4 regions of the Paraburkholderia fungorum genome follow, and region 1 is predicted to be linked to each of the others. Evidence: predicted binding sites of a transcription regulator. Region 1 holds the regulator's gene; each other region holds the start of a gene.
What was found. The regulator LexA, encoded in region 1, represses DNA repair genes until DNA is damaged. The targets are predictions, from matches to a motif close to ACTGTATNNNNATACAGT.
Positions count from the first base shown of each region.

Region 2: dinB (DNA polymerase IV) is a predicted target of LexA. The motif match lies at 4,966-4,983, and genes of this name have one in related genera.
Region 3: imuA (translesion DNA synthesis-associated protein ImuA) is a predicted target of LexA. The motif match lies at 4,370-4,387, and genes of this name have one in related genera.
Region 4: imuA (translesion DNA synthesis-associated protein ImuA) is a predicted target of LexA. The motif match lies at 2,199-2,216, and genes of this name have one in related genera.

Region 1 covers NZ_FNKP01000001.1:1,841,965-1,849,654, forward strand. The annotation lists gene BLS41_RS08125 (ABC transporter permease) at 1-287, opposite strand, end outside; gene nodI (nodulation factor ABC transporter ATP-binding protein NodI) at 367-1,281, opposite strand; gene BLS41_RS08135 (universal stress protein) at 1,557-2,024, shown strand; gene BLS41_RS08140 (DUF2939 domain-containing protein) at 2,205-2,837, opposite strand; gene BLS41_RS08145 (hypothetical protein) at 3,086-3,436, opposite strand; gene lexA (transcriptional repressor LexA) at 3,534-4,184, opposite strand; gene BLS41_RS08155 (sulfate ABC transporter substrate-binding protein) at 4,498-5,535, shown strand; gene cysT (sulfate ABC transporter permease subunit CysT) at 5,701-6,603, shown strand; gene cysW (sulfate ABC transporter permease subunit CysW) at 6,600-7,640, shown strand; gene BLS41_RS08170 (sulfate/molybdate ABC transporter ATP-binding protein) at 7,640-7,690, shown strand, end outside.
Region 2 covers NZ_FNKP01000002.1:762,578-770,267, forward strand. The annotation lists gene BLS41_RS19460 (efflux transporter outer membrane subunit) at 1-1,475, shown strand, start outside; gene BLS41_RS19465 (heavy metal response regulator transcription factor) at 1,554-2,240, shown strand; gene BLS41_RS19470 (heavy metal sensor histidine kinase) at 2,237-3,694, shown strand; gene dinB (DNA polymerase IV) at 3,661-4,830, opposite strand; gene BLS41_RS19480 (carbonic anhydrase family protein) at 5,402-6,154, shown strand; gene BLS41_RS19485 (hypothetical protein) at 6,190-6,861, opposite strand; gene BLS41_RS19490 (YceI family protein) at 7,183-7,690, opposite strand, start outside.
Region 3 covers NZ_FNKP01000001.1:1,478,396-1,486,085, forward strand. The annotation lists rRNA gene BLS41_RS06555 (23S ribosomal RNA) at 1-635, shown strand, start outside; rRNA gene rrf (5S ribosomal RNA) at 804-917, shown strand; gene tnpA (IS66-like element accessory protein TnpA) at 1,281-1,655, shown strand; gene tnpB (IS66 family insertion sequence element accessory protein TnpB) at 1,652-1,990, shown strand; gene tnpC (IS66 family transposase) at 2,054-3,634, shown strand; gene BLS41_RS38280 (IS66 family transposase) at 3,666-3,935, opposite strand; gene imuA (translesion DNA synthesis-associated protein ImuA) at 4,456-5,295, shown strand; gene BLS41_RS06590 (Y-family DNA polymerase) at 5,195-6,994, shown strand; gene BLS41_RS06595 (error-prone DNA polymerase) at 6,967-7,690, shown strand, end outside.
Region 4 covers NZ_FNKP01000002.1:1,585,770-1,593,459, reverse strand. The annotation lists gene BLS41_RS23035 (error-prone DNA polymerase) at 1-72, opposite strand, end outside; gene BLS41_RS23030 (Y-family DNA polymerase) at 79-1,548, opposite strand; gene imuA (translesion DNA synthesis-associated protein ImuA) at 1,478-2,185, opposite strand; gene BLS41_RS23015 (hypothetical protein) at 2,845-3,033, opposite strand; gene BLS41_RS23010 (hypothetical protein) at 3,258-3,533, opposite strand; gene phaP (TIGR01841 family phasin) at 4,542-4,943, opposite strand; gene BLS41_RS22990 (manganese catalase family protein) at 5,213-6,088, opposite strand; gene BLS41_RS22985 (NUDIX hydrolase) at 6,667-7,077, opposite strand; gene BLS41_RS22980 (hypothetical protein) at 7,092-7,595, opposite strand.

The DNA.
Region 1 (7,690 bases):
CTCGCCGACATCATCACGCTCGACGCCACCGTGCCCGCCGCCAGGAACGAGATGTACGACACGCCGTCGACGTGCCCGACCATCAGGCCAAGCCCGAAACCGAGGCCGAACAGGTAGATCATCGGGTCTGCGAGGTTGCCGAACATCGACGCAAGCGCGAGCTTTTTCCACACAAGATAGTTGCGGCGCCATACCGCGATCCAGTTCACGGCATTGGCAGGGAAGGCCGCGAAGGATTCCTGTTTCGACGGCGTATCGCCCGGTGGTTCGTAGATGCGTGCGTCCATTGCTCGGTGTCTCGTGCTGTGTCGTTATAGCTTTAGCGGATCGCGGCCGATGTGGGTTCCAAGTCGCGATTGGTGCATCTCAATCCTGCATTTCGCGGCCCGTAAGCCGCAAAAACACGTCTTCCAGATTGGCCGGCCGATGCAGATAGCGCAGGTCAGCGCGCTGCTTAAGCCGCGCATGCACCGGCTGAGCATCGTGCACGTAACAGAACAGCGTTTCTCCGCTGATCTCGGTGCGCTCGACCAGCGGCGCGAGTTCGTCGCGCAAAGCAAGCGGATCGGGACCGAAAATCTCGATCACATCACAGCCGATCTCGTTGGCAATCAATTCACGCGGCGCACCTTCGGCGATCTTGCGGCCTTCTTCAATCACGCATAGCCGATGACACAGGCGCTCGGCTTCTTCCATGAAGTGGGTGGTAAGCAGAATGGTCTTGCCGCGCGCCAGCAACGAGCGCAGCCGTTCCCAGATCAGATGCCGAGCCTGCGGATCGAGTCCGGTGGTCGGCTCGTCCATGATCAACACGTCGGGATCGTTGACGAGCGCACGCGCCAGCGTAAGCCGCCGCTTCATGCCGCCGGATAGTTCGCTCACGCGTGCATCCGCCTTGCTTTCGAGCCGCGCGAATTCAAGCAGCGACGGCACGACCGCGCGGCATTGCGCGGCGCTCAGGCCGAAGTAGCGGCCGAACACCAGCAGGTTCTCACGCACCGTGAAGTCGGGGTCGAGATTGTCGAACTGCGGCACCACGCCGACGCGCGCCCGCGCCACTCGCGCGCGGCCGGGAATCGGCTCGCCGCACAGATGGATCGCGCCCGAGTCGGGTGACGCGATGCCGAGCAGCATGCGCAACGTGGTGGTCTTGCCCGCACCGTTGGGGCCGAGCAGGCCGAAACATTCGCCCGCGTTGACGTGGAACGACAGACCGTCGACGACGGTTTTTTCGCCGTAGCTTTTCTTGACCTGGTGAAACTCGATGGCGGCTTCAGACATAAATCGGTCGATGCTCCGGGAAGAACGCGAATGGCCGGGGAAGCCGCTTATTCTAGGGCATCGGCGGCCGGAAGTTCGGCGTAGACAATGGGCCTGATGCTGCGTATTGCGGTGCCGCAATTGGGCCGCGAATCCCCGTGATGGTGCGCCAACCTGCCTCCCGCAGACCTATAGGCGGAATTGGCCGCTAGTTAGCGTTTTCCATCCCTTGCAACCTGAATTGCGGCGCACCATGATTCATTCACACCGTGCGTTCCGCGCGAGGGGAGAAAATCATGGCGAGCTACCAGAAAATCCTGTTGTGCTACGACGGCTCGCGAGAAGGCCGCAAGGCACTGCGCTGCGGCGCCGATCTGGCGTTGGATCTGAAGGCGGAAACGCATTTGCTGTCGGTCGTGGATATGCGATCGAGCATTGCGCAGAGCGCCGGCCTGCTCACCGACGTGGCCTGCGGCAGTTTCGAAAAGACCGCTCGCGATATTCTTCAGGAAGGGGTGAACTGGCTCACGGAGCGCGGCGTCAGCGCGCAGGGGCATTTCGCGTTCGGCCATCCCATTGACGAAATCGCGAATCTCGCCAATGAGTTGAATGTCGACCTTGTGGTGGTGGGGCACCGCTGCCGGACGGGCTTGTCCAGATGGTGGATGGGCGCAGGTAATACGCCGCTGCTCGACCGGGTTTCGTGCAGCATTCTGGTGGCCTGCTCGTCCGCGCAGGAGCAGCAGCAAGCCGCTGCGGCTTGATGTCTGGGAAAGGGGCGGCGTGACGGTTTCGCTTTGATAAAAGGCGAAACCGTCTGATGCGGCTGCGATGTTCTGTGCAACGTTGAAGCATGTCGACGCGGTTGATGGCGTCGGCATGCGCTAACCCGCGCACGTCCCTGACAATGAAACGGAGGCTGGCCTGAGTTTCAGGCCAGCGGATCACTCGTTCAGATTGATCGCCGTGAGCTTCCAGGTGAACAAACCTTCGCGCTGAAAGATTGCCGAATAATTTGCGTCACCTTCGCCACGCCGGTAGGTCACGACAAACTCGTTGATGCCGCGATAACCCGCCGTAGTCTCCCGCGCTGGCGGTTGCGTAGCGCTGGCTGTGTCTCCAGTCGGAGCGGAGGTTGCCGCATCTGCTGCGGGTGCATTGCTGGCATCAGGCGGCGCGGGTGGCCGCTCGCCCGGATTGCCACGCGGCGGCATGCCATTCAGCAATGCCGCGACGCCGTCTGGGGTTGCATAGGAATCCACCAGCGGTCCGATCAACGTGACGCCGATCATCGCGCCGATGGTGGCCATTTTGCTGTTGGCATCGGCGTCCAGCCGACGTGTCAGCATGCCCGTTATCTGCTGCTTCAGGCTGTCGCGTAGAGCGGGAAAATCGACGTATTGATTGACGGTTTGCGCGTCACGCGCATCGGCTGCACGTTTGAGGTTTCTCAGCGCGATATACGGTGATGCGTAGGCAAATCCCAGCGCGGCGATTACCACGATCACGATCAACGTGATGATCAGCGGACGGGTTGCGCTACCCTCGCTGCCCTTCATGCGTGTCGGAACTGTCATCGAATGGGACTCCGATCAGGTTGGATGTCAATGTGGACCACTGCCCCGCAAGAACAATCCCATTCTATGCAAATATCTTAGTGGCAGCCCCGAAAAGCGCATGCAGCAATTGGCTGGGTATGTGCAATGTGCGGTGTGATCGCGTGGCGCAATCACATGCATAACTGCGTAAGACAGCTGTCTTACAAAGCCACTTGCTAACCCAAGGCTGGTTCACGGTTCGCACGGGAAACCCACACGCGCTCCGCTTACCCCTCGAACACCACGCCATGAACATTGGCTTCTTCTGCAATGCAGTGATCGATCATCCGGCATACCGCATCGACCGTGCCGACCATGATGAGTCGCGACGGCCCGTGATAAACACGCACCGGCGCGCGCCGTGCAGGCTCCGTCATATTCAGGCTTGAATTCAACGACACGCGAGCAAAAGCCGGCAACGACGAGGGCAAGCTGGATGCGCTTTCCGATGAGTCGAACAGCGATGGAGTGCTCGCCCCCGGCGCCTCAATTGACGAACTTGAGCAAGGCACAAGCTTGCGCAGATGGCGCAGACGACCGAACTGGCGAAAAGGCAGCAGGCGGGCAAGGCGTTCCATGAGTCTCTCCAGGCGATGCAGCAATGATGCAGCGTTGGTTAGGCGAACCGGCGCAAGCGAAACAACGGTGACGCGTGCACGAACTAAGCGCGAGCGCTTAGAACTCGCCAGGACGAATCAACCCGACGGCGATTCCTTCCAGCGCGAATTCCGCACTGCCGGTCTCGACGAAGATGTTTTCGTAATCAGGGTTTTCCGCGATCAGCTCGAGGCCGTTCGGTCGGCGCTTCAGGCGCTTGACCGTAACGTCGTCGCCGAGTCGCGCGATGATGATCTGGCCGTCTTTGGCCTCGCTCTTCTTTTGCACCGCAAGCAGGTCGCCGTCGAAGATGCCTGCGTCGCGCATGGACAGCCCGCGCACTTTCAGCAGGTAGTCGGGCTTGCTCGAGAACAGCGCCGGGTCGCATGCGAAATGCTGCGAAATATGTTCCTGCGCGAGGATCGGACTACCGGCAGCCACGCGGCCGATGAGCGGCAGCGACAGCTGCATGATGCTCGGATGCGGCAGGGTGAACTGATGCGGTGCGTCGTCCGGACCCGGCAACAGGCGGATGCCGCGCGATGCGCCGGCCGCGAGTTCGATCACGCCCTTGCGAGCAAGCGCGCGCAGATGCTCTTCTGCCGAATTGGCTGAGCTGAAGCCCAGCTCGGCGGCGATTTCTGCGCGGGTGGGCGGAAAACCGGAGCGTTCGATCGCCCGGCGGATCAGATCGAAAACCTGCTGCTGTCGTGCGGTGAGTTTTGTCATGGCCACTGTATGTATGAACAGGTAGCTGTATTTTTATACAGTATTCGGCGCATTTCAAGCTTTACTTTAAGTTCGTCACGAACGGGGCCGCTCCAGCGTCGACATAGGACGCTGAAACACCCGTTTTCGTGCCGCAACGCCTTATCCCGCTGTCGTTACCACTTTTACGTATTAAAGAATGAATAAACATTATTTTTAATGATGAAAGCCCTTCGATAGACTGGCCTCCGAGTTGGCGCTCATGTGCACGTGACCGCGACGCAAAACAACATCACACGCTGTTTTCAGCGGACCACACGCGGAGAAAGTTGGCATGAACCATCGGAACACGGGACTGGCGGGTAAAACGAAGCAACTGATCGCGGCGCTTGCGTTCGGCGCGGCGAGCGTCGTCGGCGGAATCACGCAGGCGCATGCCGACACGACGCTGCTGAACGTTTCCTACGATCCGACGCGCGAGCTGTATCAGGACGTCAATCAGGCATTCGGCAAGGAATGGAAGGCGAAGACCGGCGAGACCATCACCTTCAAGCAGTCGCACGGCGGCTCGGGTGCGCAGGCTCGCTCGGTGCTCGACGGCCTGCAGGCCGACGTCGTCACGCTTGCGCTGGCTTATGACATCGATGCGCTCGCCAACAAGGGCATCGTCGACAAGGGCTGGCAGAAGCGCCTGCCGGACAACGCGTCGCCGTACACGTCGACCATCGTGTTCCTGGTGCGTAAGGGCAACCCGAAGCACATCAAGGACTGGGACGATCTGATCAAGCCGGGTGTGTCGATCGTCACGCCGAATCCAAAGACCTCGGGCGGCGCGCGCTGGAACTACCTCGCAGCATGGGCGTATGCCGAACATCAGCCGGGCGGCAACGACCAGAAGGCGAAGGAATTCGTCGGCAAGCTCTACAAGAATGCCGGCGTGCTGGATTCGGGCGCGCGTGGCGCGACCACCAGCTTCGTGCAGCGCGGTATCGGCGACGTGCTGATCGCGTGGGAAAACGAGGCCTTCCTGTCGCTGAAGGAATTCGGTCCGGACAAGTTTGAAATCGTCGTGCCGTCGGTCAGCATTCTGGCCGAGCCGCCGGTGGCAGTGGTGGACAAGGTGGTCGACAGGCACGGCACGCGCAAGCTAGCCGAGGCTTATCTGAACTTCCTGTATAGCGAGGAAGGCCAGGAGATCGCGGCGAAGAACTTCTACCGTCCGCGTTCGAACAAGGTGCCGGCCGAGCTGACCGCCAAGTTTCCGAAGCTGAAGCTGTACACGGTGGACGACTCGTTCGGCGGCTGGACCAATGCGCAGAAAACGCACTTTGCCGATGGCGGCGTGTTCGATTCGATCTACCAGCCTCAGTAATTCCGCCGATGCCTGGCAAGGCAGAGGTAAAAAGCGGCGCGGCAACGCGCCACTTCCGAGCGCGCCCAGTGGGCGCGCTTTTGGCTAACCGGCGTACGGTGGCCGCAAACGTCGAGCGAAGCCAGTGATCAAAAACGCAAGCATCAACCTGAAAGAGTATCCAGCATGACGACGTTCACCTTCCGGAAGCCGAGCGCGTTGCCCGGCTTTGGCCTGACTCTCGGCATCACGGTGGCTTATCTGAGCCTCGTGGTGCTGATTCCGCTTGCGGCGACCTTCCTGAAAACCGCCACGCTCGACTGGAGCCAGTTCGTGCGCGCGGTTACTTCGCCACGCGTGCTCGCGTCGTACCGGCTGACGTTTTTTTCCGCGCTCGGCGGCGCGCTGATCAACGCCGTGTTCGGCTTTCTGGTCGCGTGGGTGCTGGTGCGTTACACCTTCCCGTTCAAGCGCATTGTCGATGCCGTGGTCGATCTGCCGTTCGCGCTGCCTACTTCCGTGGCCGGTATTTCGCTGGCGGCGGTCTATTCGGGCAACGGCTGGATCGGGCAGTTTCTCGAACCGCTCGGCATCAAGATTGCGTTTACGCCCGCGGGCGTGCTGGTTGCGCTGACCTTCATCGGCTTGCCGTTCGTCGTTCGTACGGTGCAGCCGGTGCTCGAAGAGTTCGAGCGCGAACAGGAAGAGGCCGCCGCGTGCCTGGGCGCGACGCGCTGGCTGACGTTTCGTCGGGTGGTGTTGCCGGCGGTTTTCCCGGCTTTGTTGACGGGTTTCGCGCTCGCGTTCGCGCGTGCGCTCGGCGAATACGGCTCGGTAATTTTCATTGCCGGCAATGTGCCGATGAAGTCGGAAATCACGTCGCTGCTGATCATCACGAAGCTCGAGCAGTACGACTACGCGGGCGCGACCGCGCTGGCCGTGGTGATGCTGGTGGTGTCGTTCCTGATGCTGTTGCTGATCAACACGTTGCAATGGTTTTTGCAGCGCCGGACGAAGCGCGGTAGCGCGGGGCCGGCGCCGGGTTCGAGCGTGCCGAGTGTCGCGGCAATCGGCGGAGGTGTGCAATGAGCCGCCGTTCCGTGAATGAAGCGCAGGGCGCGCATGACGCAAGCGCAGCCGCCATAGCGCCGCGTGCGCCGCTGAACGTCGCGCGCCGGCCCGATCCCGTCACCGAGCGTCCTGTCGTGCGCTGGATTCTGATTGGCGTCGCGCTGCTGTTCCTCGCGCTGTTCCTCGTCGTGCCGCTGGTTTCCGTGTTCTATCAGGCGTTCAGCAAGGGCATCGGCTTCTATTTCGAATCGCTCGCCGATCCGGACGCGCTGTCCGCGATCAAGCTGACCGTGATTACTGCCGCGATTGCGGTGCCGCTGAACCTCGTGTTCGGTCTGGTGGCGTCGTGGTGTATCGCCAAGTTCGAATTCCGTGGCAAGGCGCTGCTCACGACGCTGATCGATCTGCCGTTCTCGGTGTCGCCGGTTATCTCGGGCTTGATCTACGTGCTGATGTTCGGCGCGCAAGGCTGGTTCGGCCCGTGGCTCGAAGACCACAACGTGCAGATCATCTTCGCGGTGCCGGGCATCGTGCTCGCGACGATCTTCGTCACGTTCCCGTTCGTCGCCCGCGAACTGATTCCGTTGATGCAGGCGCAAGGCAACGACGAAGAAGAAGCCGCGCACGTGCTCGGCGCGTCGGGCTGGCAGATTTTCCGCCGCGTCACGCTGCCCAATATCAAATGGGGCCTGCTGTACGGCGTGATTCTGTGTAACGCGCGTGCAATGGGCGAGTTCGGCGCGGTCTCGGTGGTGTCCGGCCACATTCGCGGACAGACCGACACGATGCCGCTGCACGTCGAAATTCTCTACAACGAATACAACTTCTCGGCGGCGTTCGCCGTGGCGTCGGTGCTGGCTCTGCTCGCACTCGTGACGCTCGGCCTGAAGCTGCTGGCCGAGCGTCATATGTCGGCGGAACTGTCGGACGCGCGCGACGTGCCCGCGTACGCAGGTCCGATCGCGCAGGCCGCGCAAACGTCGCCGCGCGCTTCCGCCTCTATCAACACCACGCATGCACCGCAGCAACACCCGCTCAAGCAAGGAGAGCTGTAATGGGTATCACCGTTCGTAACCTGCAAAAGCGCTTCGGCGATTTCGTCGCG
Region 2 (7,690 bases), on a different contig from region 1:
GCGTCGCAGGCATTGCGGGCGTGGCGCTGTCGCTGGCCGCGTGCACGGTCGGCCCGGACTACGCGCGACCGCAGGCCGACGTGCCGCCCACCTGGCAAACCGATTCGTACTGGCGGGTCGGCGCGCCGTCGCACGCGCCTGTTTCGCCCGACTGGTGGAGCGGCTTCGGCGATCCGATGCTCGCCACGCTGGAGACCCAGGCGCTCGCGCAGAATCAGACGCTGGCTGCGGCCAGCGCGCACTACGAGCAGGCGAAAGCGACGCTCGCGAACACCAGCGCGCAGCGGATACCCGAGGTCGACTTCGGCGCGCAGGCCTCGCGCTTCAGGATTTCGCAGAACCGTCCGCTGACCAATTACGACACGCCGACCATGTCGACGGTGCAGAACAACGTGCAGCTCGGTCCGACCATCAACTACGACACCGATCTATTTGGCCGGATACGTCGGCAGGTGGAGGGCGCGAAGGCGTCGGCGGAACAATCGGCGGACGATCTCGCGAACGCGCGGCTTGTGCTCACCACCGATCTCGCCACCGATTATTTCTCGCTGCGCGAACTCGATTCCGAGATCGACGTGCTGAATCAGGCCGTGAAATTGCAGCAGAAGGCGCTCGATTATGTGACCTCCGAGCACGATCTCGGCTCGGTATCGGGGCTCGACGTATTGCAGCAGAAGTCGCTGCTCGATTCGACGCGGGTGTCGGCGCAACTGCTGCTGAATCAGCGCGCACAATACGAACACGCGATCGCCGCACTCGTTGGCGTGCCCGCGCCGCAGTTCGCGATCGCACCGAAAGTGCTCGACGTGAAAGTGCCGTCGATTCCGCTCGGTGTGCCCAGCGATGTTTTGCAACGCAGGCCCGACGTGGCATCGGCGGAACGTGCAATGGCTGCCGCGAACGCGCAGATCGGCGTCGCCAAGGCGGCGTTCTTCCCGAGTTTGACGTTGACGCCGAGCATCGGCTGGGAAAGCACGCAGTTCGCGAGCCTGCTGAGCGCGCCCACGCTGATGTGGACGCTCGGCGCGACGGTCGGCCAGGTTCTGTTCGACGGCGGCCGTCGTGCGGCCAACGTCAAATATGCGAGCGAGGGCTACAAGGCCACCGAGGCGAACTATCGTCAGACGGTGCTCACCGCGTTCCAGCAGGTGCAGGACGGCATCACCGGACTGTCGGTGCTGGACGGCGCGGCAACGCAGTCGCACGAAGCGGTGGCCGATGCGCAACGTTTGTTGTCGCTCGCCAATGACCGCTATTCAGGCGGCCTCGTCGCGTATCTGGATGTGATCACCGCGCAGCAGTCGCTGCTCACCAGCGAACGCCAGGACGTGCAGATTCATGGCCAGCAGATGACGCTGTCGGTGTCGCTGGTGAAGGCGCTCGGCGGTGGCTGGGAGGCGGGCACCGAGGTGTCGGCTGCACCGGCCGGCAACCAGCCCAACGATTCGAAGGAGGCGATGGCTCCCGCACGGTGAGTCGCGCGCGATGATGATTGCCGGCGAGCAGGAGGAAATTCAGGGCGTTTCGTATAATGCAAATTCAAGGGGACGCGCATGAAATTGCTGATTGTTGAAGACGAGCACAAGGTCGTGGACTATCTGCGCTCCGGTTTGACAGAGCAGGGCTGGGTGGTCGACATCGCTCTGGACGGCGAGGAGGGCATGCATCTGGCCACCGAGTTCGACTACGACGTGATTGTCCTCGACGTGATGCTGCCCAAGCGCGACGGCTTCAGCGTGCTCAAGGCGCTGCGCATGCGCAAGTCAACCCCGGTCATCATGCTGACCGCGCGCGATCACGTGAACGACCGCGTGCGCGGCCTGCGCGAAGGCGCAGACGACTACCTCACGAAACCCTTCTCCTTCCTCGAACTGGTCGAACGGCTGCATGCGCTTGCGCGTCGCACGCGTTCGCAGGAATCGACGCTGATTTCGGTCGGCGATCTGTTCGTCGATCTGATTGGCCGCCGTGCGACGCGCGACGGCGTACGCCTCGATCTGACCGCCAAGGAGTTTCAATTGCTGAGCGTGCTGGCGCGCCGGCAAGGCGACATCCTGTCGAAGACGGCCATTACCGAACTCGTGTGGGACGTCAATTTCGACAGCCATACCAACGTGGTCGAGACCGCCATCAAGCGATTGCGCGCGAAACTCGACGGCCCGTTCCCGTCGAAACTGCTGCACACCGTGCGCGGCATGGGCTACGTGCTCGAAGTACGCGAGGAGGCGGAGCAATCATGAACCGGTCGATCGCCCGCCGCCTTGCGTTGATGTTCGCGTTCGTCGCGCTATTCGTGTTCACGCTGGTGGGCACCGGCCTGTTTCTCGTGTTGCGCACGCAACTCGAACATCATTTGCGCGAATCGCTCGACGACCGCACGCAGATCGCGCGAATCATCGTGTTTCACGCAGTCACGCCGGAAAAGTGGCGTATGGTCCGCGAAAAACTCACCGACATGACGCCGCACGACAGCAGCACGGTGTATGCGGCGACCAGCACGGACCCCGGCTTCCACTACGGCCAGCCGGTGGTCGGCACGGTCGTGCGTAGCTGGCCCGGCGGCTATCAGCGCGTAACACCCGCCGACGGCGGCCCCGACATGCTGATCGCCACGATGACGATACCGGCCAGCGCCGCGCGTCCCACAGTCCAGTTGCAGGTGGGCGTCAGCTATTCGCCCAATGTGCGGACCATGCGCGTGTTCGGCTCGGCGCTCGCCGCGCTATCGGCGCTCGGCAGTCTCGCCGTGCTGCTGCTCAGCTACTCGGTCACGCGAATCGGCCTCGAACCGCTGACACGTTTGACGCGCGATGCGTCGGCGGTGAGTCCGAACAATCGCTCGCAGCGTTTGAATACTGCGTCGTTGCCGCTCGAACTGAACGACCTCGCCAATTCGTTCAACGGCGCGCTCGAACGGCTGGACGGCGCGTATGGCCGGCTCGAATCGTTTAACGCCGATGTCGCGCACGAGTTGCGCACGCCGGTGACGATCCTGATCGGTCAGACCGAGGTCGCGTTGACGCGTAGCAATCGCACGGTCGACGATCTGCGTCATACGCTGCAATCGAATCTCGAAGAGTTCGAGCGGATGCGCGCGATCATCAACGACATGCTGTTCCTCGCGCGCGCCGATCAGGGCGAACGGGCAACGGGGCTGATCGACGTGTCGCTGGCCGCCGAGGTCGCGCATACGCTGGAGTTTCTGGAGATACCGCTCGAAGAAGCACGCGTGCACGCCACGCTGCGCGGCGACGCGATGACGCGGGTCAACCGTTCGCTATTCGGCCGCGCATGCACGAATCTGCTGATGAACGCGATCCAGCATTGCGAGCCAGGTGTGGCGATCAGCGTGACGATCGTGCGCGAGGACGAGCGTGTGCGCGTCGAGGTCGCTAATCCAGGCAAGCCGATTCCGCCGGACATTCTCGAACATCTGTTCGACCGTTTTTATCGCGCCGAAGTCTCGCGCACGAATAGCCGTGAAAATCACGGGCTGGGTCTCGCGATCGTGAAGGCGATTGCGGAGATGCATCGCGGCACGGTGTCGGCGCATAGCGCGCATGGAATCAATACGTTTGCGTTTTCGGTCGCGGCGTCGCAGGTGGAAAGCGAGTTGCACGCGGCACGCCCGGACGCTGGTGGGACGGCTCAAGCGGCGGGTTATTCGTCGCTGGCAAAAGGCAAGTCGGCCTGAACCGGCAGGCGCGGTTTGGGCGTGACCGCGCTGGCCGGCGTCAACGCGCTTACGCGCACGCCAAGCAGCCGCAGCTTGCGGTTCAACTCCACTCTGCGTAGACACTCGGTCGCCGCGCGCCGGATTTCGGCGGCGTCGGCGGTGGGCTCGTCCAGCGTCAGGTCGCGCGTGACGGTGCGGAAATCGTCATAACGCAGTTTGATGCCCACCGTGCGGCCCACATATCCTTTCCGCACCAGATCTTCGGCGACCCGCACGCATAGCCCGGTGAACGAACTGGACAACGCCGGGCGATCATGACGCGGATGCAGATCGCGCTCGAACGTGGTTTCGCGGCTCATCGATTTCGGTTCCGACGACACGACGACCTCACGGTCATCTTCACCGTGCGCTATTCGCGCCAGCCATGCAGCGTAAGTTCGTCCAAAGTTTTCCTGTAACAGCCCGAGGTCGGCTGAGGCCAGGTCACCTACCGTCACAATGCCGAGGCCGGCCAGACGCTCGCTGGCGCGCGGCCCAATGCCGTTGATCTTTTTTGCCGCTAACGGCCAGATGCGTGACTCGAGGTCCGACATCGAGAGGATGGTCAGCCCGTCGGGTTTGTCCAGCTCGGAGCCGATCTTTGCAAGCAGTTTGTTCGGCGCAATTGCGATGGAGCAGGTCAGGCCGGTTGCCTCCCGAACCGCGTTCTTGATACGAGCGCCGAGCACATGCGATTCACCCTCCGCCAGAGTGAGGTCGACGAAAATCTCGTCGATTCCGCGGTCCTCGATCTGGTCTGTGAATGTCCGCACTGCGTCCTTGAACAGGCGCGAGTAACGTCGATACGAGTCGAAATCGGTGGGTAGAAGGACCGCATCGGGCGCGAGTTGCGCCGCCTTCATCATGCCCATCGCCGAAAACACGCCGAACGCTCGCGCCTCGTACGTCGATGTCGTCACGACACCTCGCCCGGCGTAATCGCGGAGTTTGGCGAAGCGGCGCGTGCCATCGGGCAGGAGCTCGGGTGCGGCATTGCGGCCGCCGCCAATGACAACGGGTTGGCCGCGCAACTCGGGATAGCGGAGCAGTTCTACAGACGCATAGAACGCATCCATGTCGACATGCGCGATGCGACGTATGGGCTGACTGCTCACGACGACTGTACCGCCACACTGCACAACATATTGACCAATGTCCTTATGTGACGTTGCTTGGGGTCTTTGGGTGTGTTGCTGGACGCAACAGGGGTTTGACGCATATCGCCGTGGGACGCAATCGGAATCTGGTGGACTGTGTATTTATACAGTATTTTACTGGTATTCAGGAGATCGCGCGTGATTCGCCAGCATCGGAAGAGAATGGCCGAAGCGCATCTTCTCGAGGTAGTTCAGCAGGCGCATCTCCCGCACGCCCATAGACTTCCATGCCGCTCACAAACCGCCGCTCTCTAAGATGAATAGAGACGCGTAATGCTGGCCGCTTTTCGTCGACACTCCTTCACTACACAGCGCTTTCAGCGAGCATGAAGCACAACATTCGTTGCAGGTTCTCCGCGCTGTTTTTTGCCGCCGGAAATCTGAGCGCTTCAGAGTCGACCCAGATAAAGCAACCCAAGATAGACCGTGCAGCGCAACTCATTGCAGTTCGTTTGAAATGCGCTTGGAAATATGGAAAAACGCCCTAGACTTGACTTTGCGCCTACCGTCCACGTTTATCGGAGTCCATATGAATCGCGGTCAATGCCGTTGTCTGAAATGCGAAGAACCTGATCGTCGTCAAATGTTAAAAGTGGGATTCGGCATGGCGACGGCAGCAACGCTTGGCACACTCGGGTTGGCTTTTCCGCGCATGTCCCGCGCCGCTGCGCTCACGCAAAAAGAGCGCGATAGCATGACGCCGGATCAAATCATTGCAGCAATGAAGCGCGGCAACGAGCGGTTTGTGTCAGGCACAGCGCACCGACATGACTACCTCGCGCAAAAGCGCGCAAGCGCCAGCGGACAGTTTCCGTCATCGGTCATTCTCAGTTGTATCGATTCGCGCTCGCCTGCCGAACTCATTCTCGATTCGGGTATTGGCGAAACCTTCAATGCGCGTATTGCCGGCAATATTGCCAATGACGATCTGGCCGGAAGCCTGGAATTCGCGTGTGCCGCAGCGGGCGCGAAAGTCGTGCTTGTAATGGGCCACACCAGTTGCGGTGCGATCAAGGGCGCCATTGACAATGTCAAGCTCGGCAATCTGACCGGACTTCTCGCAAAGATAAAGCCGGCGATAGACGCGACGAAATACGACGGTGACAGAAGCGGCAGCAATATCGAATTCGTGGATCAGGTCGCGCGATCCAATGTACTGAACACGATCGGCGATCTGCGCAAAAGCAGCGACATTCTCGCGTCGATGGAAAAAGACGGGAAGATAAAGATGGTGGGATCGATGTATCACCTCAATACGGGCAAAGTCGAATTTCTCAGTTGAGTTTTACTTGAGAGAGGCGACGCGCCCAGATCCATTCAAAACCGGTAGCTCAGCCCAATCTGCACCGCAGGATAAAGCTTGTAGCGCGAAAGCTTGTTGCTGATGTTCTGCTCTTCCTGATCGATGTTCGCCTGTGACGTCAGCATCGAATAAATGGCCGGCACGTTATATGTCGTGCGCGGACGGCCATAGGCGACGCCCAGATCGAACGTCAGCCCGAAGCCCTTCGAAGCAGGTTTGTGACCATAGCCGATGCCGAGGTACGGCATCACGCGCGGCAGCGTGGCGGTCGCGGATGGCGCGGGTCCCACGGCCGGAACGAAGTCGTCGCCGATCTTGAACTCGCCTTGCGCGTTTGGCTGTGCCTGCGCGCTCAGGCGGTTGTCGTTGATCAACGCGCCCGCCGTCACGCGAAATCCGCTCGACACAAACGGGAACAAGTCGAGATAGGCACCGCCTTGCAGCAGTTTGAGATGACCGTCGTAGCGGTTGCCGTCGACATCGAATGAATGCGACAGGCCGAAGCCTTCGATCTCCGCATGCACGCCGCTCCATGCATTCAGGGACAGCGCCCCGCCGACACCGGCACCGAGCGTGCCGCCGTGGACATAGATTTCCTGCGCGTTCACCGCGCCCGGCAGCGCGATCGCGGCCGCCGCGATCGAAGCGATCGTCGCGGACATAACCGCATTTTTTACCTGTTGCATCGCACCGTCTCCAGACAGGAATCATTTCCTTGCCGACGACTTTACGAGCGGGCGTTGCGTATCAATGGAGGGAAAAGCGGGCGCTTGAGGCGGTTATTCGCACTCAAGTTTTGCGATGGAACGAAAGCGGAATTTATGACCTGTAAGTCCTGCCAAACCGCCGCTTCAATCCGGCGTTCCGCGCAGAAAAGGTCCTGTTTGAAGGGCTATCCGTTGAAAAGGATCGTAGCCGGATGGAGCGGTTACGGCAACTAGCCGGTCTTTGCCGGCGCGTTGCCGCAACCTGTATATCAGCCAGAAATCAGCCGACAGGAACCGCCTTTATTGCTTGATGCCTTCAGCCTGGATATGCAGCGTGGTCTTCATCTTGAAGCCATAAGTCTTGCCGAAGTCGACGCCGAAGTCGTCGCGATTGAACGTCGCGGTCGATTCCGTGCCGCACACTTCGCGCTTGAGCATCGGGTTCTGGAAGCACTTGAACGATTCGATCTTCAGGTTCACCGGCTTCGTGATGCCGTGCATCGTCAGCGTGCCGATCACTTCCACCGGCGTGTCGCCCTTGAAGCGGATCGACGTGCCCTTGTACTCGGCAGTCGGGAACTTCGCGGTGTCGAAGAACTTGTCGGTGACGAGTTCAGCGTCGAGCTTGTCGTTGCCGATATCGACCGAAGTCATGTCGATCGTCACGTCGACCGTGCCGGTCTTGGCCGCGCGATCCAGCACCACGGTGCCGCTGCTTTTCTTGAACTTGCCGCGCCAGATCGACACGCCGCCGAAGTGGTCGGTTTCGAAGCTCGGGTACGTGTGGGTCGGATCGAGCTGATACGTG
Region 3 (7,690 bases), 360 kb from region 1:
TGTAACGGAGGAGTACGAAGGTACGCTAGGTACGGTCGGAAATCGTGCTGATAGTGCAATGGCATAAGCGTGCTTAACTGCGAGACCGACAAGTCGAGCAGGTGCGAAAGCAGGTCATAGTGATCCGGTGGTTCTGTATGGAAGGGCCATCGCTCAACGGATAAAAGGTACTCTGGGGATAACAGGCTGATACCGCCCAAGAGTTCATATCGACGGCGGTGTTTGGCACCTCGATGTCGGCTCATCTCATCCTGGGGCTGTAGCCGGTCCCAAGGGTATGGCTGTTCGCCATTTAAAGAGGTACGTGAGCTGGGTTTAAAACGTCGTGAGACAGTTTGGTCCCTATCTGCCGTGGGCGCTGGATATTTGAAGGGGGCTGCTCCTAGTACGAGAGGACCGGAGTGGACGAACCTCTGGTGTACCGGTTGTCACGCCAGTGGCATCGCCGGGTAGCTATGTTCGGAAGAGATAACCGCTGAAAGCATCTAAGCGGGAAACTCGCCTTAAGATGAGATATCCCCGGGGCTTTAAGCCCCTTGAAGGGTCGTTCAAGACCAGGACGTTGATAGGTCAGGTGTGGAAGCGCAGTAATGCGTTAAGCTAACTGATACTAATTGCCCGTAAGGCTTGATCCTATAACAGGTGTGTCTTGCTCCCGCAAAGGGACACGAGACGCACGGTTGAGTGATCAGTGTTGTGCCAGAAACAGCACAACCCCAAAAGCTTCTCTGGTGAGCATCACCAGAAACTACTTCTTCCAGATTGGTTGTATTGCTCCACGAGCAGTGCGACAACAAGTCATGCCTGATGACCATAGCGAGTCGGTACCACCCCTTCCCATCCCGAACAGGACCGTGAAACGACTCCACGCCGATGATAGTGCGGATTGCCCGTGTGAAAGTAGGTAATCGTCAGGCTCCCCAGCAGCATCAGAAACCCCACCCCGCAAAGGTGGGGTTTCTGCGTTTACACGCACCGATTCACCATCCTGAAAGCGTCGGGGGGGGGGCGCATCCCGCAGGCTGCAGAGGAATCCCGGCCATGGCAGGAGCGCGCTGCGGCCGCGACCATGATATGCACGGCATCCCAACCCAGCGCTAAATAGCGCGTTAGCGCTTCCCGATGCTTAAGGCTGTAATTCAGCGCTTTCGCATTCGATGAACCTTTTCCGAAAGCAACTGTAAGCGCCCGGTCATCTCATCTTGAGTTGCGCTGAAAGTCGTGGGAGCATCGTGTGCACTTAAATAGGTGGACACGTGAACACTATTGAAGAAGGAGTAGTGCCTGGCCGTCGACGACGCCGGCGCTACAGTATCGAGTTCAAGGCTCAGGTTGTGGCAGCTTGCCAGGGGCCGGGGGTGTCGCTCGCGGCTATCGCGTTGCACCACAAGCTGAACGCCAATCTGCTTCGACGCTGGGTCGAGCAGGCCGAAACGAACGATTGTGTGCTTGTGGCCCGTAGCGACCTGACAGCGCCCCCATCAGCGGCGCGGACACCGACACCGGAATTTGTACCGCTGCCACTTGAGATGCGAAACACGCGTACAGCTGAGATTCGCGTCGAGGTGCGTCGCGCGGACCTGTCGATAACGGTGAGCTGGCCAACCTCAGAGGCAGCGCAATGCGCCGCCTGGCTGCGCGAGTGGCTCGCATGATCCGTATTGATCAGGTGTGGCTGGCAGTTGACCCGCTGGACATGCGGGCCGGATTCGATACGGCACTGGGTCGGGTGATCAACGTGTTCGGCGCCGCGCATCCACACCATGCGTACCTGTTCGCCAACCGGCGGGCCAACCGCCTGAAGGTCCTGGTTCACGATGGGATTGGCATCTGGCTGGCCGCGCGACGGCTGAATGAGGGCCAATTCGTCTGGCCGCGCGCCGGTAGCGAGCCCAGGCAATACGCGCTCACGCAGGAACAGCTCGAAGGTCTGGTAGTGGGTTTGCCGTGGCAGCGCATCGGCGCGAACGGTGTGATCCGTGTCATTTGAAGACGCCAGGGACGTAAACAGTCGCGCTTTCGCGCTCTCCGGGGTTCTGGCAGACTCGTCTGCATGGACCTGCCAGCCGACCTCAATGCTCTTAGCCCGGAACAGTTGCGTGCGCTCGCCACACAATTGATTGCGCGCGTCGAAGACAGGGACCGGGAGATCGAGGAGAAGACCCGCGAGGTCGGTGAGAAAGAGCGGGAGCTACGCTACCGGCAGACCCGGATCGACCAGTTGACCCACGAGATATCGATTCTCAGACGTTATCAGTTCGGCAAGCGCAGCGAGCAGGTCAGCCGCGATCAGATGAATCTGCTGGATGAGGCGATTGACGCGGATCTCGCCGCCATTGAAGTTGAGCTCGAGCAACTTCAGCCACAAGACACCACCGGGCCGCTACCCCAACAGCCGAAGCGTGCCGCGCTGCCGGCGCAATTGCCACGCACAGAGATTCGCCACGAACCGCAGAGCACCGTATGCCAGTGTGGCTGCGAGCGAGTGCGCATCGGCGAAGACATCAGCGAGAAGCTGGACTACACGCCGGGCGTGTTCACCGTGGAGCGGCATATCCGTGGGAAGTGGGTGTGCAGACACTGCGAAACACTGATTCAGGCTGCGGTGCCAGCGCACGTCATCGACAAGGGCATCCCGACCGCGGGACTGCTGGCGTCAGTGCTGGTTGCCAAGTACGCCGACCACCTTCCGCTGTACCGTCAGGAGCAGATCTTTGGGCGAGCAGGCGTCGCGATTCCGCGCTCGACATTGGGCGCATGGGTCGGCACGTGCGGCGTGCAGCTAGAACCGCTGGTCGACGCGCTGCACCAGGAAATCCTGCAGCAGGGTGTGCTGCATGCGGATGAGACGCCGGTACAGATGCTCAGTCCGGGCAAAGGCAAGACACATCGCGCGTATCTGTGGGCATATACGCCGACGCATTACAGTGAACTGCGCGCCGTGGTCTACGACTTCGCCGACAGCCGTGCAGGCGAACATGCCCGCGCGTTCCTCGCTGGCTGGCAAGGCAAACTGGTATGCGACGACTACAGTGGGTACAAGGCTGGATTCCAGCAGGGCATCACTGAAATCGGATGTGCGGCGCACGCGAGACGCAAGTTCTTCGATCTGCACACTAATCACAGCAGTCAGATCGCCGCGCAGGCGCTGCCGTTCTTCGCTGCGCTTTACGACATCGAGCGTGATGCCGTAACACTGCAAGCTGAGGAACGCTACACCCTCCGGCAAAGTCGGGCCAAACCGGTTTGCGACGCACTTCACGAATGGATGACGGCGCAGCGCAAGCTGGTGTCGGAAGGCTCGGCAATTGCCAAAGCGCTGGATTACAGTCTTAAACGATGGGATGCGCTGACCCGCTATCTCGATGATGGTCACGTGCCTATCGACAATAACTGGGTTGAGAACCAGATACGCCCTTGGGCTATTGGCAGGTCGAACTGGTTGTTCGCTGGTTCACTTCGAGCCGGAAAACGAGCCGCAGCCATCATGAGTCTGCTACGTTCAGCGCAACTGAATGGGCACGAACCACACGCCTATCTGAAAGACGTCCTCACACAGCTGCCAACCCACAGGGCCAGCGATATCGCGACATTACTGCCTCATCGCTGGCAACCAGCGGACCCTGTTCGATAATTCAATTCGTCAAGGCGGGTTTGCCGGTCGCCTACAAGCAACTAGCTTGCGCTGCGTAACCATCCATTCGTAAGGCCTCTCGCACACTGTTTTTTTGCTGGTCATGGGGACCGCACGCTTCGTGCTCGATGTCGTAAAGCACAGCGAAAGGAAGAGAAGGGCGGGAGAGCCAGCCCTGCAACCGGGCATGCATGTAATTTGCATGCAGATCAAAGAATTTCGGTCTCGCATGTGATGCACATCCCATTTCAGTGATGCTCTGCCGGAACGACGTCTTCCACCTGCCGTAATCATCGCACAACGTTACTTAAGCGCCCGTGCCCGCACCCGCACTGGCCGTCTACCTTTGTTCTTCCTCCCCCAGCGCCCTGACAGCCTCGCGTTTAGCTTGTGATTCAACGCGATGGCGGCAAGCGATACAACAGGTCTTCGGCGGCCGGCCACTACCAAGGCTTTTGAATTCCGCGCTATCGTGCGGATCCCGACGTCGGCCAAGCACTACTTCTTCTTCGACAGTGTTCACCCGTTCCCTATTTAAAAGGGACACGATGCTCCGAGACCGTTAACGCAACTCACGACGAGATGGTCGGGCGCTCACGAAGGGGCGCACAAAGCGGAAATTTAACTCACTACTGTATCGTTCGGAGTTCCGCGTAAATCAAACTGTCTGACAAAATTAAAATAAGAATCGTGACACTTCGCTGCGCCACTCGTCCTTAACATTTCCTGCAAAGTACTGTATAAATATACAGTATCAACTCATCTCCCAAGCTTGCTCGATTTTTGAGCAGGGTGAGCATTTCCTTTCTACGAGCGTGTCTATGGCGGCAGCGATTCAGCTTGTGACGGCTACGCTGTCGTCGCAATTGCGGCGTCAGGTGTGGCAGGGCAATGAGATTGCCGAGGCAGAGTCTCGCGTAATTTCTAGCGGCTATACGGCGCTAGATCAACTGCTGCCGGGGCAAGGCTGGTCGGCTGGCAGTCTGACCGAGTTATTGATCGAACATTGTGGGGTGGGGGAGGTGCGTCTGCTGGCTCATGCGCTTTGCCATCTGACAAAGCAGGCCGGGCGGCATGTCATGCTCGTTGCGCCTCCCTATAAGCCATGTGCTGCGGCTTTGAGAGCCTGGGGTGTCGATGTCGAGCGGGTCTTATGGGTGCGCTCAGGTGAGGATCAGGCTTTGTGGGCGGCTACTCAGGCATTGAAGCAGGAGGGCATCGGCGCGGTTCTGGTATGGCTGCCGAATGTGCGCGCCGACAAGGTCCGGCGTCTGCAAGTGGCCGCTCAGGAATCGACAGCGCTGGCCTTTTTGATCAGGCCTGCCGAGGTCGCCACGCAATCTTCACCCGCGCCTTTGCGAATAATTTGCGAGCCACTTTTGCCTCCTAATGCGCAGACGATCAATCGTCGCCAATGGTTGCAGGAGATCGCTTTGTCGATCGATATCTTCAAGCGTCGTGGTCCCGCTCTCGCCGCACCTCTGCGTCTCGTTTTGCCGTTACAAGGCGTTTTGCTACCGGAAAACGGAGCCGGCAGCCGCCAGGACCCCGAGGTCAAACATGTTGTGGATCGCAATCACATTGCCACTCTTGTCGCTCGAAGCAGTGAAGCCTCTCGTTCCGCGTCCGGATGGTTCGCTCGCGAAGCCGAAGCGGTATGAGTTGTGCGACGAGGCAAGCAAAGCTCAGGATGTCCAGGACGCCGCCGCGGGGAATTGTTATGCGCTGGCTGATCACGCACACATTCTGCTGCCGGATTTCGACGCATTGTGTGCAGGAGTGCAGGCCGGTCATTCGCGTTCCTCTGCGTTGGCGCTTGCGCCAGGATTGAAGTTGCTAGCCGCCGACATAGGCCGTGAGACTCAGGCATTCGAGGCGATCGCGCTCGCGCTGTTGACATACACGCCGAAAGTGTCGCTCGCCGAGGCTCACACCTTGTTGCTGGAAGTCGGTTCCGGTTTGAGATTGTTTGGCGGCTTGCGCATGCTGTTGTTACGAGTGTCTGCGACAGTGGCGGAGTTCGGCTATACGGCGCGCATCTCCTGTGCACCAACAGCCTGGGGCGCGTGGTTATTGGCGCAGGCGCGCGTTGGCCGGCAGCGACATCGCTGGCATGTGATCAAGCAGAGTTCTCTCGAGTGTGCTCTCGATGGGTTATCGGTTTCGTTATTGCCGGTAGCGCAGGTACATCGTGATGCATTCGCGCATGTCGGCTGCATTACGCTCGCCGATTTGCGTCGGTTGCCAAGGACGGGTGTCGTGCGGCGTTTTGGTAGCGGCATCCTGGACCTGCTGGCACAGGCGTACGGCACTCGTGCCGATCCGCGCGAAGCGTTTCGTGCGCCGGCATCGTTTCATGCGCAACTGGAATTGCCGTCGCGTGTCGATAACGCGGACGCGTTGCTGTTCGCCGCGCGTCGGCTGATCGTGCAACTGGCCGGCTGGCTGAGTGCGCATCATGCGGCACTCAGTGGTTATACCTTGCTGATGGAGCATGAATTGGCATCACGTCATGCTCCGAAGACATCCAGCCTGAACGTCGCGTGGGCGATCCCGTCGCGTGACGCGGATCATCTGATCTGGCTATTGCGGGAAAAGTTGAATCAAACGGTTCTGGCTGCGCCGGTCATCGAGTTGAAGCTGGTTGCAGATCAGATTGTCGAATATGCAGGGAAATCCGATACGTTGTTTCCGATGCCCGAATCGGACGGCGATTCGATTGCGCGCCTGCTCGAACGATTGAGCGCGCGATTGGGGCCTGAAAATGTGTTGCAGATGTCGGTGCAGGACGATCATCGCCCTGAACGGGCAATGAGCGTCGAGGCTTATCAGGCGAAGGCGTTTTCGCGCAAGAGGCGTTCGTCGGCGAAGGGGCGGACGAAGGTTCGGGAAGATAAGACCTGGCTGATCGACGAGTTGAAGAATGCCGAAGAAGGCGCGCGTATGAAGGGCGAGGTGATGGCGAGAGCAGCCGCGGTAGATTCGGGCACTATGGCTGAGAACATTGTTGACCTCAACGCGACCAACGCGACCAACGCGACCAACCAAGCCCCCATACTCCCTCACCCAGCCAACCCTCAACACAGTCTGGCATTGCCCGACACCCCTCTACCCAGCCAGCCGCGCCCACTCTGGATGCTCGACAAACCATTGCGCCTCATGATGCGCGACCAGCGCCCGGTCTATCGTCGTCCGTTGAAAATGCTGACCCGTACCGAGCGGATTGAAGCGGGGTGGTGGGACGGCGATATTGTCGAACGGGATTATTACGTTGCCGCCGACGATCGCGGCCACATGTTCTGGGTGTATCGGGAGCGTACCGAGAAGGGCGAATGGTATTTGCAAGGCCTGTTCGGTTGAGTGTGGTGAACATTTTCCAGTCATCGCAACTTGCTCAACAGCCGTCCACGGCACACTTGCCGCCGTATGCCGAGCTGCATTGCCTAACTAATTTCACATTCCTGCGCGGCGCGTCGCATCCGCATGAGTTGGTTGAGCAGGCCATGTCGCGCGGCTACAGCGCGCTCGCGATCACTGACGAATGCTCGTTGGCGGGTGTCGTGCGGGCTCATGTGAGGCTGAAAGAAATAGGCGAGGAGCGGGAACGTCAACGGAAAGAGCGTGAGAAGGAGACGGCAGCCGAAGCCGCAGAAAGTACAGAAGCACCAATCTCCGCTGAAGACGTAAAAGAAGCCGCAGTTCCGCACGAAGAGACGCGAAAATCTTCGGCAAGAAACGAAGCAAGAACTCCTGAAGCGCAACCAGAAACCGCAGAGACCGACGCCGACGCCCAACCCGAACCGCAAAAACCCATCCCCCACCTCATCATCGGCAGCGAACTCAACCTGACCGATGAAAACGGCGAACCGTTCTGCACGCTGGTCGCGTTAGCAATCAACCGCAATGGATATGGCAACCTCTCCGAGCTAATTACGCTGGCGCGATCGCGCGCGGAGAAGGGCAGCTATCGTCTCGGCCCATCGGACTTCACCGATGCACTCCCACATCTGGCGCATCTGAAAACGTTGCCCGATTGCGTGTTGCTCCTCGTGCCGC
Region 4 (7,690 bases), on a different contig from region 1:
ATGCAGGAAGCTGAAATTCGAGAGGCAGAAAAGCTCGGCATACGCCGGCAGGACATTGAATGTAGTATCCATGACGCATCAGCCGAACAGTCCGTGCAGGAACCAGCGCTGCTCTTCCTCGGCGTCGCGACTGCTGACGCGCTCGCGGTATATCCAGTAGCAGCTCTGGTCGTCCGCCTGCGCAACGAAATAGTCGCGCGTCACCAGTTCACCGTCAAACCAGCCGGCTTCGATACGCTCACCAGGCGAGACCATCCGCAACGGAGAACCATAGAAAGGGCGATGCTGACGCATCAACAACCTCACCGGGTTGTCCAGCATCCATGTCGGCCGTGGAAGCCCCAGCGGAAGTGCGTCCTGCTTTGACTTTTGAGCTACTGGAATCCAGCGGTTCGCAATCTCGGGCCGATGGTCGGCACTCGGTGCGGACCGAAGAACATTCTCTTCGCCAAGCCGCGCGACGAGCAACTCAAGAAGCCGTGCGTGGTCTTCCTTGGAGCCACCGGGCTCAGGGAAGAGGGTGTCTGAAGCAGGCGCCGCGGACTCCACCCGGGATGCGTCGAGCCGCAATGCGATGACGGGTGCAGTAAGCTCAACGCGGTGGAGCCGCTCTTTGAGCAACCTGACAAGATGCTCCTCTTTCCACGTAGGCTCGCCCAATGCGATGTCGATAGCCGTCGGCGCGATGGCGTCGCGGCCACGCTCATGTTCGAGGAGGAGCTTGATGCCGGTGACCGCCAGTTGCTTGGCGCACAGCCAACCACACAGTTGCACGATGAGCCGATGTGCTGCAAACACGGCACCGTCCGCATGCTCGAGGCGGTCTGGCAACTCGATGCGCACGGAAAAATTGGGTGGCAATTCGAGCCATTCGAACAGTTCGGGCGCGATTCCGAACGCGCGGTCCAGCGAGTCGAGCAGATGTTCACCACATCGTTTCTGCAAACCGGCACGAGGCAGGCGCCTTATGTCGGCGACAGTCTCGCAGCCGAGCCCTGAGAACCACTCGCCGAACGGCCGCACTTCGGGAACCGCCATCATTGGGAGGAAGGACAGGCGTTGCTCGAGCGATGCCAGTTTGAGCACGCGACGATTGCCAAACTTGGCAAGCAGCCATCCGCCCTGACCGGTGGGCGCGGCGCTAATGCGGGCAGTTAGCCCGAGTGTCCTGAGTACAGCCTTCGCTTCGCGACACAGCGCAAGCAGCCCGCCAAAGAGCCGCAAGCTGGCGCCGACTTCGACCACGACGGTCGCTTCAGCGAGCAAGGTAACCTCGGGCGAAAAGCGCATCAGTGCAACTCCGACTTCCCGTTGCGCTGCGTCCTCCTTGCCCGCGTCGCGTTCGTGCATCTCGGTTTCTGGCGATAGCGTCAACACACCGCCGCGCTTCATGCCGAGACGCACACCTGCAGCGCGAGCCGCGTTGTCGGCGATGACAACCTTGTCTTTCTCGAGCACGGCACTCCCATGTGGCGGCTCAGGTGACCACTTCGGTCGGAAGACCTCGAGCGGCAACTTCGGCAAGTGGACGGCGAGAAAGACGCGCATGTTGGGAAAGCAGAACAGGAGTTGGCTGAAGGGGAATCGACAGAGGCTCTGCGCGAGAGGGCCCTCGTCGTTTCACAATGTCGACGGTCAGACCGTCGGCTGATGGTCTCAAAGCAAGCCGCAATAGCGCGGGCGATGAATCCTGCGCGGCGGCCAGTGGTCTGACCATCACAAACAGGGTCTCGGATGATTGCGCCGCCAGATGCAGCCGGCGAAGCGATGAGGCTTGCGCGTACTGCGTCCAGAAAATGAGTGCGCCGCAGCTACCTGCGCGCAGAATCTGCTCGGCCGACCAGAGTGCATCGGCTGTCTTCTGCGCTTTGACCCGCAGGACCTGCTCGATGGGAAGTCCGATGTAGTTCAATCCGAGTCCGCTTGGCGTGTGGGGCGGCTGTACGAAAGCAACAGGCCGATTCGCAGTCGCGCTTAGCGCGGGACGCAAAAGTCTTAGCTCTCCCACGCCGGCTTGCTGGACCAGCAAATCGACAAGCGCGCCGACGGGCCAGCCTCCGCCGGGAAGCTCCGCGGATAGCGCTGGGTAGCCTGTTTCGACGACCCGGCCGCGGCCGCGCGCGAGCTGGGACGCCCGCCACAAGGACGGATGTATCTCTTCGGCGGTGGCGGCTGCGCTAGTCATATGGCATCAATGTACTGTATATTTATACAGTATCGTACACGCAAATCCACGATAGCGAACTGACACTTTTTAACCTTTGACCCAGCTATCGCTGAAGCCCCTGCTGGATATGGAGGGCAGTCAAAAGCGGCGGTTAATCGCCAACAGTGTCATGCGCACCCGTTCGTCGCGGGCGGAAATTCGGAGCCGGGCGAGAAGTTAGGCATTCGACCGGACGGAACATGTGACCTGCGTCATTTAAAGGAGCTGAATCATGAGGGCGGATGAATGGGTTCGGGAAGCCGAACGCGAAACTAAGCTTGTCGATGCTTTGTACAAGGCACGCTCCGTTATATCGATGCACAACGGTATGACCGTCAGGTGCGACGGTGAAGAGTGGCCGCTCGACTTTGGTCAGGAGCTGAATATGATTGACGCGACACTGAAGATGGTCGGAGTTGACAGTCGGCGTGTTGACTCGACGTCCCACAGAATTGAACGTAGCGTCAAACGCTAGCTAAATGTGAAACCCGCAGTTTTCATCAGACTACGGAAAAAATGTGAACTGAGTAGAAGCTGCTGTCGGGCTGACGGGCATCATCGCTTCAGCCTTGCGCATCGCGAGGATGCATATCTCGCTGCCCATCCGGCCTGTCCAAAAAAGACGAACCATTTTTGAATTAGCGAACCGATATACTGATAGTCAGGATTTCGTATCCGGGGTCAGCATGCGTGTCCGCCGCTTCTTCTGCTTCCTCTCGAGAGGCGAAGGACTTGGCTTCTTTGATGTCAGGTGCGAGGCCGATGTCACCGTCCTCAGCGCTACATAGAAAATGTTCACCCGTTTTTACTACATAAGCGGTAGTCACATCGGCCTCCCGGCACTGTACGCGGAACTTCAAGTTAGGCAGTGTTCACACCGACAGCCGTCGCTCTGCTACCGGCCCGAATTGAACGCGCTTGCGAACCCGATGCATCGGGTTCGCAAGCGAATACATAAGCCGGGACGCGGCTTCAGAACTTCCGCGTGAAGGCTTTATCTATCTGTGCATCCCCGACTACCGGTAGAAAGTCAGTTAAGCGCATAACGCTTTCAGCTGCCGCCTGAGGCGGGGTTAGTCGCAGATGCCGGCATGGCGGCGTTCGACTTTTTCTGCATCTTCTTGTGCGAAGTGGTTGCGCCCGGCGCCATAGTATCTGCTCCGGATGCGCCGGAAACCGTATTGGTTGAACCGCTAGCATTCGGCTTGCTCATACCTGTCCCGCCCTGACCGCCCCCGGCACCACCGCCTGCGCTCTGCGCGTATGCAGTGCCAGAAATACCGATACATAAGGCTGCAATCAAAAATCCCTTTGTTGAATTTCGCATGGCTGTCTCCTCAGCATAGCGGTCGTTGGCACCGGAAGGTGTGAACCCGCTATCATGAGGACCGCAATTCGCATGCCTCACTAATTACCGAGCGGCTTACTTGAATATTCGCCTCATCTGAAAATCCCGCGTGATAGCTAGGCGCAGAACGACAAAAGCAGAATCGATAGATTCTGCTTGTCGAAGTGACGGGTTTACACGCGTAGGTGAGTTGCTATCGGCACCGCCCCGTATGTCGCGGACTCTCGGACCGCCAACGCACCAATACTATTTCCACGCGCGTCCAGCCTGTCCGCAAGCGCCACTAGAAATCGGTGCAGGTCAATACTTCCGTGTCGCAGTACAAAGCTCTGCACCAGGTCTTCGATGCATGCTGTACGGGATGCAACGTGCAGCATGCTCTCGACATGCGAGGCGCCGACAGCGAGTTCTACCTCAAAAGCGCTTTCAATACGGATTTGTCTTTCAGCTGCAGGTTTGCGGGCCGCCTTCATTTTTCTATTTCCTCTATCGCGGGACGGTCCTGAGTTGGCGAAGGTGGGGGCAGCCTTCGAACTACAGAACCGTCGCGACGCATCTGTCAACGAAACTGCGAAGCGCGCCGTGCTGAGGTTCGGCCAGCAAGTGCGAAACGACGTGAAGTATGTCGGACCTGCGAAGCATACTCCAGTGACTGACATTCTCGACTGCGATATTCCGCTGATATTCAGAGTCGATACCAGCGCACCCCTGCCAACCGACAAGACCGTCCGATGGTAAATAGACTGAAGTGTGTCGCACGTCCGAAGCGATACTCGTAGACCACATCAGCGGGAATGCCAATGGCCGGCACCCCAATGTTCCAAAAGTCTGCGGGAGCCTGTTAAGTCGCGACCGCCAATTGACCTGACGCACTATTTTTTATTAAGCATTCTGGCGAACCAGCGTGCCTTCGTGAAGTCGCCGAAACAGTCGTAAACGGGTAGTCCTTCAACGCTTCAACGAACATGTTATTGCCGGCGCAGACTGTCACTCAGTTACAACTATGTCCGCGGCGGAGGAAGCGGCTTTCGTGAGGTCTGCGACGAATCCTCGGGCGTCTTTCTGATAGCGCTGAGTCTGTGATTGACTGGCTGAAGTGAGTCCGCCCTGAACATCAGCGAGGATTTCCTGTACGTGCCGACCATATGCCAGACATTTTTCCGCAGTGGGCTTACCAAGACTGGCGGAGAGCGCCAATAACTCGTCGGGCCTCGAGGACATGGCCTTCACTGCAAGCGCGTGATTTTCGGCAAGCGTCGCCTTAAACACCTGAAGATTTAGCGCCGTTAGCTTCTCAAAGCCTTCGAAGGCCTTCGTCGAAAATGCGAACAGTTGCTGAATAGTTGCTGCTTGGGCTTCGAACGCGTGCTGGGGAATAAGCGTGCTCATGACTGCTCCATAAGGGGAGACGACGAGTGCGTAATCGGTCAGTCCTTCGACCATGGAGCACACGCCGAGGACCGGGAGGTCCTTTGCTGCAATGCAGCAAAATTCATTGTAGGCGCATCAGGTGAGAAGTCAATTGAGCCCTAGATGACATTGGTGAGGGGACGTCCCACACCGCATGCGTCAGCGAATCCTCCCGTTCTTCGCGCCAGAAAGCATGACCGATTGACAAGGGGCACAAGCAACGCCCCTCATCATTGGACCTCAGTTGATTATTTAACAGCCTGTCCTGCACCTAGGTCCGCGCCGGTTACAGGGTCTATTGCCGTATCGGATGCCGTGCGTGCAGCCATCGCACTCAGCACCTCAACGTCGTTGCCCGATACATTGACGCTCGCTAATCCGTCGCCCCCGTCGACAGCCGGCTCCGGTGATTCAACAAATTCCCAGTCCGGTCCTTCATTCCACGGACCGCGCGGGGAGTCGTCGCCTTTAGACATGTTGTAGTACACGCTTGTGAACTCCGGCACGCCGGGGAGCTTGCCCTGCGGGAAATTTGGCTGGATGGAATGAAGCGCCTTTTCGAATGATTTCTGATGGGCGATTTCACGTGTCATCAGAAAACCAAGCGTCTCCCTGATGCCAGCATCATCCGTCACATTAATCAGTCGCTCGTAGACAATCTTGGCCCGGGCTTCGGCCGCGATGTTTGAACGCAGGTCGGCCGTAGGCTCGCCAATCGTATCCACATAAGCCGCCGACCAAGGTACGCCTGCAGAGTTAATCAAGGCAGGTCCGCCGCCATAGAGTAGTGAGGTGGTGTGCGAATCATTACCTCCACCGGTCATGGAACGGTACAGCTCCGCTTCACTTTCCACTGCCTCTGCGAGTTGCCCTTTAGCCCCCTTGTTCAGCATGGCGATGATGGAGCCGATGATTTCCAGATGGCTCAGTTCTTCCGTTGCAATATCGAACAGTAAGTCTTTACGACCGGGGTCGTCTTCCCCAACAGCTTGAGTGAAATATCGGCAGGCTGCGCCGAGCTCGCCTTGGGGGCCGCCGAACTGCTCAAGCAGCAGATTTGCAAGACCGGGATTCGGGGCCGTAACGCGCACCGTGTATTGAAGCCGTTTGTTGTGTACAAACATGATGTTGTCCTTTCAAAAGCCGGGCCGGACGGCTAACCGCCTGGAACGCCGGGCGAGTCGGATTCAGGAACCTCGAGCGCAGCGCACACAGTGGATGCGGCGGTTCGCGGCTGACGTCTCAGAACGGTTGGATAGTTCTGGCGAGATGCGGCGACACGCCGCGTTTGGTCAGGGAAGTCTCCTGACACGCCGCATGGCCTGTTCCTGAGCGTTGAATTCAACTAAATTTTTTGGCCCGACAGGTACGCGCGTGACAAATCCTGCAAAGACCGATTCTTGCAGTTCCGGTTTTGATAGGTGGTCGGCTTAGCTAACTTACGACTGGGTTCGAAGGTGGAACCATGAAGCCGTTTGTAAGTCACAAGTACCCGCTTGTTCAGAGGGCTGGAGCTTTGAAGGATTTGGACGCGCATAGCGTCCACGGGTGAAATGGTCGTCACCATTAATGACTGAAGCGCTTTGCGTGCCCCAGAAGAGGATACTTATTTTTGGCTAACTAGGCCCCGGCGGTACGGGACAACACGATAGGTGGCTCGCTAGAAAGGGCCAAACCGCGATGATAGGCACCATCGTGTTGGTCACGTTGTCAATGTCTGGATAGACTTATCCTGCGGTTGCCCGCTGCTGCGGGATTGACGAAGAAAGATTTCCGCGATGCCCTTGGTTGGAATACTTGCTTCCAACTTCGCAAGGTCTTTCAGTTTGACCCACTGACAGCGGGCTATTTCATTCGACGGCACCGGCTCCGCATGTTCCGGCAGCCTGACAATGAAGACGAAGTGCCGGGTTCGCAAGCCCCGAAACTGGAAGAGGTAGTGGCTGCTCGAAACGTGCAATCCCGTCTCTTCTTCAAGCTCGCGAATAGCAGTCGACGCAATTTCTTCGCCGGCCTTTTGCCGGCCACCTGGGAAGGCCCAACGACCACGCTCTCGAGCAACCAGTAGTACGTTGCCTTCGCGCTCACATATAACTGTCGCTCGTCGCTTCATCGTATTCGCGTCCCTTATTGGGCTGGTCGAGCAAAAGGATTGATGGGGTACACCTTCTCAGGTTTTTGGACCTTTTCGAGCATCTGGACTTTGGGCCAGTGTCCGACCATCGTTTCCAATTCACGCACGACGTTGGCTTCCAGCGCCTGTATTCCAGCGTCACCGTGAAAATTTGCGCTGAACGCCGCATGAAATCGGTACTGAAAATGTCCTGACACTTCAGCGATTCGCTCTGCCGTTCCAGACTCAGCGTAGATGACCGACTCAGGCGAAAATGGGTCGTAGTAAATCACGTTCGCATAGTTAGTATTGACTGCAACGCATGGCTCATCGCAGACCAACAGCGACCCCACGAGCTGGATTGAGCCTTTCTTGCCCTTCGGCGTCTTGAACACCCAGATGCGATTGGGCAAGCGACCAGCAAGGTCCGAGAGCTTCGCGTTGTTGGAAGCAAAGTATCCGACCTCGCCGTGCTTGAGATTTGTTTCGAGCTTCTGCCAGTAGTAAAAGATGTCCATGCAATGGTGCTTGAATGTTCGATTGTAAGTAGATGGCCTTTGATATTACCAACTCCGTGTATACTCTTTCAGGCTCCGTGAGAAATCCGCCTCGA